2 linked regions of the Methylovirgula sp. 4M-Z18 genome follow. The protein of the gene in region 1 interacts with the protein of each later gene in a pairwise test. Links are inferred from orthologs where the notes say so. Each region holds a gene or a part of one and is shown on either strand. Other genes may lie near its edges. The genes, in order: glmS and V9T28_RS13760.

Region 1 (3,236 bases):
GCGATTGCCAGGCCAGTCGAAGCGCGTGTCCACCACCATGCATTTGGGAATGAAGGGGGCGCTGTCACGCTCGTCGAAGGAAAGGTCGCCCTCGCCCAGCGTGTAGCCGAACACCGCCGGGTTCCAGGTCAGCGCACCGAAATGCGAGCGGGCGTAGGGATCGAGCAGGAGCTTATTGGGATTGAAGCGATGCCCCGCCTCCGGCTCATAAGGACCATGGACGCGATAGCCGTAGAGCATGCCGGGACTGACATCGGGCAGATAGCCGTGCCAGATCTCGTCGGTGAATTCCGGCAGTTCGATGCGCTCGACCTCCTGCTCGCCGCTCGCATCGAAGAGGCAGACTTCGACCTTGGTGGCATTGGCCGAGAACAGGGCGAAGTTGGTGCCCGATCCGTCCCATATCGCCCCGCGCGGATGCGGATGGCCCTCGCGGATTCTCGTCCTACCCAGATAGGTCATGCCGCCATCCTTCCTTCCGGGAGATGCCGTGTCCAAAGCCACGGCACCCCTCTGCAACGAGCCCTACCTTGCGGTGGCTCCCATCCGATGGCTGACCCGGCTTCGCACGTTTCATTGGTATCCAAACAACCTGGATACCATTGAAATATCGCGCCATGACAGGATCATTGCGACAGGAAAGAACTTTATTATTTCCACACAGGAGAAAGAAGCGATTTTCTTCCCTACTCGACCGTCACGCTCTTGGCGAGGTTGCGGGGCTGATCCGCATCCTTCCCCATCAGGACGGCGGTATGATAGGCGATCATCTGCATTGGCACCGCATAAGGGATGGCGGCGAAATCCGGTGGCATCTCAGGCATGGTGATGGTCGCCATGACGTCCAGCGAGGCCTCTAGCGCCGCGCGGCTGTCGGAAATCAGAATAATCTTGCCGCCGCGCGCCGCCACCTCCTGCATGTTGGACACGGTCTTTTCGAACCACGGATCGTAGGGCGCCATGACGATGACGGGCATGGTCTCATCGATCAGTGCGATCGGCCCGTGCTTGAGCTCGCCCGCCGCATAACCTTCTGCGTGAATATAGGAAAGTTCTTTGAGCTTCAGCGCGCCTTCGAGCGCGAGCGGATAGGATGTGCCCCGACCGAGATAGAGCACGTCGTTGGTATGGGTGAGCTGATGCGCGATCATTTCGATCATGCTTTCGCGCTTCGCGGCTTCGGCCATCAGACCAGGTGTGTTGATGAGTTCCGCAACGAGCCGCCGCTCCGTTTCTTCGCTGAGCACGCCGCGCGCGCGGCCGAAAGCGATCGCAAGACAGGCGAGGACCGCCAATTGGCACGTGAAAGCCTTGGTCGAGGCAACGCCGATTTCGGGCCCGGCAAGAGTCAATGCGGCAATGTCGCTTTCGCGCGCCATCGTGGATGTGGGCACATTGATGACGCCAATAATGTGCTGGCCATGATCTTTCGCATAACGCAGCGACGCGAGCGTATCGGCCGTTTCGCCCGATTGCGAGACGACGATCATGACGCCGCTTTCTTCCATCGGCGCTTCGCGATACCGGAACTCCGACGCCACATCGATGTCGATGATGATCCGGGCGAATTTTTCGAACCAATATTTTGCCACGAGCCCGGCGATATAGGCTGTGCCGCAGGCAGAAATCGTGATGCGTGAAACCTTTGACGCGTCGAACGGAAGGTCGAACGGCAGCCGCACTCTGCCCGCCGCCATGTCGAGATAATGCGCCAGCGTGCGGCCGACGACTTCCGGCTGCTCGTGGATCTCCTTCGCCATGAAGTGACGATAATTGCCTTTGTCGATCAGAAAGGCGCTTGCCTGACTCTTGATCTTCTTGCGGTTGACCAAACGGCCCTTGGCGTCACGGAACTCTGCCGTGTCGCGAGTCAGAACTACCCAATCGCCATCCTCCAGATAGGTGATCATTTCGGTGAACGGCGCCAACGCCAGCGCATCCGAGCCAAGATACATTTCACCGTCGCCGTAGCCCACGGCAAGGGGAGCGCCCTGCCGCGCGCCGATCAGAAGATTGTCCTCCCCATTGAACAGGAAGGCCAAGGCAAAGGCGCCGCGCAGTCTCGGCAATGCAGCAGCAACGGCGTCGGCCGGCGCCTTGCCCTGATTCATTTCGTCGGTGACGAGATGGGCGACGACCTCTGAATCCGTTTCGGTCGCAAACTTATGCCCCTTGCCCTGCAGTTCTTCGCGCAATTCGCGGAAATTTTCGATAATGCCGTTGTGAACCATCGCGACTTTGCCGGAGGCGTGCGGATGGGCGTTGTTTTCGGTCGGGCGGCCATGGGTCGCCCAGCGGGTGTGGCCGATGCCGATATGTCCCTTCAACGGCTCGGCGACGAGTTTGGCCGCGAGATTCTTCAGCTTGCCCTCGGCTCGCCGACGGGCCAGTTGCCCATCTTCCAACGTAGCGATGCCGGCGGAATCATAGCCGCGATATTCAAGCCGTTTCAGCGCCTCGATGATCTCAGGCGCCGCGGGCGCTTTTCCGACAATTCCGACAATTCCGCACATGCGACTGATGCTCCGTTCAATTCAACTCTTTGATCAAGCTTTAAGAAAATCCCGCCCGCGCGTGAAATCACGAATGGTGAAATCCGGTGACAGCCTTAAAAAAGCGCGATCATCACTTTTTGTGGCTTTGCGCCTTGGCCGCGGCCTGCCGCGCATGAAACGACGCGGCCCACCCCTCCTTCATGATCTGCCGGCCGCGCCCGACCGCCAACGCATCATCGGGCACGTCCTTGGTGATGACCGATCCTGAGCCGACATAGGCGCCGCGACCGATCTTGACCGGCGCGACCAGCGCAGAATTCGAGCCGATAAAGGCCTGCGCACCGATCTCGGTGAGCGATTTGAAATAGCCGTCGTAATTGCAGGTGATGGTTCCCGCACCGATATTCGCCTCCGCCCCGACCCGCGCGTCGCCGATATAGGAAAGATGGCTGACTTTGGCGCCCGCACCGATCGTGGCTGCTTTGGTCTCGACGAAATTGCCGATTTTGACCTCCGGCCCGAGATCGGTGCCGGGCCGCAACCTGGCGAAGGGCCCGACCGTCGCACCTTGGCCGACGGTCGCGCCCTCCAGATGCGAGAAGGCGTGGATTACCGCGCCATCGGCAACTTTGACGCCTGCGCCAAACATCACATTGGGCTCGATCGTCACGTCGCGGCCGATCTCTGTATCATGCGCAAAAAATACCGTCTCGGGCGCCTGCAAGGTCACGCCATCGCGCA
Region 2 (3,316 bases), 760 kb from region 1 along the record:
GCGCGATAAAATCGTCGCGCTCCTCATCGGGCGCAACGGCGATCGGCGCACCGAAAATCACGCTGCACAGCAATGGCACGGGCAGAAATTCGCCCTTCGGCATGACGCGGCCGATGTTCTCGATCCACACCGGCACGAGTTCGAGTTCGGGATTGGCTTTGCTCAAATGATAAAGGCCGCTTTTGAACGGCAGCAACGGCTCGTCGCTCGTATTGCGTGTGCCCTCGGGGAAGAAGATCAGCGATACGCGCTCGTTGACGGCGGCCATCATCACATCGAGCGGCGCGGGCTGGCCAGGCTGATGCTGCCGGTCGATCAGCACCGCATTGAACACCGATCTGCCGATGAAGCCCATCAGATCGTTGCCGCCCCAATAATCCTGCGCCGCAACCGGCCGGGTCGAGCCGCGCAAGGACCACGGCAACGCCGTCCAGATGAGGAGGAAATCGCCGTGGCTGGCATGATTGGCGAAATAAAGCCGCTGCTTTTCGCTCGGAAGGCAGCCGCGCCAATCCGGCCGTACGCCGGTAACCAGCCGGGCCAGAGCGATGATGCCAAAGCCCAAGACGCGGGCGAGAATCTGTTTGCCCATGGATGCCCCCGAACGACGCGCAGATCAGCTTTCCGATGCACTCCTGCTATCGGATGCGCCAGTGCAAAAAAACGGCCCAAATGGTTGCGAACAGCAAGATCGACGTCTGCGCGACAACGCACACGATCAGGTTCTGGAGCAGGCGAATGGCGCCGCGCGAGCGATCCTCCATCGACCGCGTCGGGCCGATCGTGCGGATCAGCCCGAGGCGCCGCATCGCTTCGTCGAACGAAGCAAGCGTGTGTTCCTGCGACGCGAGAAGCGTGAACAGGTCGGCATCGAAGCTGCCCCGCGCCGCGAACCACATGCCGCCGGCAAAGGCGCAGAGCCCGAGTGCGAACGACAGCGGGCCGACCATCGGAACGAGCAGCGCATGCGCGATGAGGAGCACACAGGACGCCGCCTGCAGCCGGGGGCCATTACGCAAGGCATAGGCGGTGACGCGCGCCAGAACGACATCAGTTTCAGCCACGGACAGCCTCCTCGATGCGCGCCCGCTGTGGCGCCTTCACTGCGATACGCGGCCGCACTTGTGCAAGGCTTTGCAAGGCGGCTTCGACATTGGCCGCATAGCCGCTGCGCACCAGCCACACCGCCACGGCGGCAGCGCTCCGGCCATAGCCTAGCGCACAACAGACCAAAACCGTATCGCTTGGAGCGGCCTGCGCGATCGAATCCGCAGCGCCCCGCAAAGCGGCAATATCGGGCGCAACGAGATCGAGCAGCGGCGTGCTGCGCCAGAGGCCGGCATAAGGAGGCCGCGACAATTCGGCGGTCAGGTCGATGACGCGGGCAAAACGCGCCGCATCGGCACGCGAGGGAAAGCGGCCGAGAAAGACCGCCGGCGTCACTTCGACACAAGCGTGATCCCGCCGTGTCCACAGGCGCGAATTGAGCCGGGCGCCGGCAAGGTATGGCGCCAGCATCCAGCGCACCGAATAATGGATGATTCCGTCCTCGCTTTTTTGAAACAGCGCCGGCCCCAGCCATACATAGGCCAGCGCGACGCTGGCAAAGGCGAAGGCGGGCCACCAAAGCCACAGCGCGGTTCCACCGAAGGCGCTGGCGAGCGAAACGCAAACGCCCGCCGCGAGAAGATAACAACCCGCAAGCTTCAACCGGCCCGGTTCGTGCGTGAGACGCGCCGCCGCGAACGGACTGCGGCCGCTGTCGGGAAATAGCCAGATGCAGAAAAATCCGAGGAGCAGGCCGGTCGGGATGTCGATGAAATGATGCTGGAATGTGGTCATGACCGAGACGATCACCAGGACCGACAGGGCCGCAAAAACCGGCAGCCCGGCGCGCGGCAGAATTTTATGGTAGAAGTCCCACAGAATGACGGTCAGCGCCACATGCAGCGACGGCGCTTCGTTGAAAGGCTTGTCGACCTGCCCGAGCGCGTCGAAGAGATATCCCTCCAGGCCAGTGGTTTCCGGCCTGTCCCAGGAAAATTTAAGCGGAAAGGCCAGAAAGCAGGCGATGGCGATGATCTGCACCACCAACAAGCGTTTCGCATGGCAGTCGAGTTCCTGCCTTGTGCGGCACAAGAGCAGCGATGCGGCATAAAACGCGTTGGTCGTCCAATAAGGAATGATGGTCCAAGCCAGAAACGGGACGCGGCGCTCCCAGTCGAAGACAATCGACGGCACGTCGGATTTCGCGGCGGTCCATTCGTTGGCAAAGCCGTAGCTCGCGTAGAAAAAGGTGCCGAGCACAGCCAGATACAGGATGGCGCGGCCCAGTGGCCGCTCGCCGAAGATGCGCGGCATTTACGGCTCCTGCCGGATCGCGAGCGAGACGGTGAAAATGCCCCATTGATCGATGCGCTGGGTGATTTTGCGAAAGCCCGCTGCGGCAACGAGTTGATCCATTTCTCCTTGCGTGCGGCGGCGCATCACCCAAGCCTGGCCCTGCCGATGCGATGTCAACGCCCGCGCGATCATCTCCAGTTGCGGATGCCAAGGCTGGCCGGTGTAGACGAGGTAGCCGCCATGCGGAATCGCACGCGACAGCCCGTCGAGCGAGCGGCGGATCATGTCATTGTCCGAAAACAATTCGTAAAGGCCCGAGACGATGCCAAGCGTCGGCTGCGGCGCGATTTCGGCAATGCTTTGCCCATCGAACGCATCCGCCTGCACGAAATGGGCGACGGTCTGCAGACCTTTTTCCGCGATCAGCTCCTGCCCGGCGCGCACATTGGAAGGCGAATAATCGCGCAGGAGAATGGACTCCGGCCGTGCAGCCTCCGCGGTCAGGGCTTCGAGCACATAACGGCCGTGCCCGGCGGCAATGTCGAGCACATGCAGTGGCAGGCCAGCCGTGCGCAGATTGCCGAGCGCGAGGCGGATCAGTTCCTCCACATGCGCTTTGCGCTGGCGAATGCCCTTCCACCCGACCGCGTCGAGATAGGTGCGGTCGATCGCGCGCCCCACAAAACCGCGTCCCGCCGGCTCATTGCGATAGACGTAATCGAGCGTGGCGCCGGAATCGAACCCGGCCTGATGGCCAAGCTCGATGCCGTCCGAAAGGAGGCCCGACAGGCGCAGTTGCGCACGATAGCCCTGCCAGTAGAGGCCGCGCGGCGACAGGGCGGCGAGCGGCGAGGCGAGCCTATCCGCTTCGTCGCGCGTGTAGCCGAGCTGGTGTGCTTGGGTCAGATCTTGCTTTTCGAGCGGCGCGTCGAAACGTTCAAGGACGAAACGCCGCACTTGGGCGAGCGCCGCG

Evidence for each region.
Region 2: the proteins of glmS (region 1) and V9T28_RS13760 interact in binary tests that used the Escherichia coli proteins (3 or more experiments, as listed by UniProt). The link is inferred for Methylovirgula sp. 4M-Z18 from one-to-one orthologs.

Annotation. Positions count from the first base shown.
Region 1 is NZ_CP149574.1:2,218,374-2,221,609, forward strand. What follows is about bases 101-3,019. They hold glmS (glutamine--fructose-6-phosphate transaminase (isomerizing)), read right to left. Parts: upstream 2,514-3,019; coding sequence 687-2,513; downstream 101-686. Other genes in these bases: glgX (glycogen debranching protein GlgX), read right to left, coding at 101-462; glmU (bifunctional UDP-N-acetylglucosamine diphosphorylase/glucosamine-1-phosphate N-acetyltransferase GlmU), read right to left, coding at 2,626-3,019. Outside these bases: more of glgX, read right to left, coding at 1-100; more of glmU, read right to left, coding at 3,020-3,236. UniProt on the Escherichia coli protein: Catalyzes the first step in hexosamine metabolism, converting fructose-6P into glucosamine-6P using glutamine as a nitrogen source.
Region 2 is NZ_CP149574.1:2,976,358-2,979,673, forward strand. Bases 210-3,208 are described here. They hold V9T28_RS13760 (phosphatase PAP2/dual specificity phosphatase family protein), read right to left. Parts: upstream 2,362-3,208; coding sequence 1,057-2,361; downstream 210-1,056. Other genes in these bases: V9T28_RS13750 (lysophospholipid acyltransferase family protein), read right to left, coding at 210-592; V9T28_RS13755 (hypothetical protein), read right to left, coding at 639-1,064; V9T28_RS13765 (bifunctional alpha/beta hydrolase/class I SAM-dependent methyltransferase), read right to left, coding at 2,362-3,208. Also shown: more of V9T28_RS13750, read right to left, coding at 1-209; more of V9T28_RS13765, read right to left, coding at 3,209-3,316.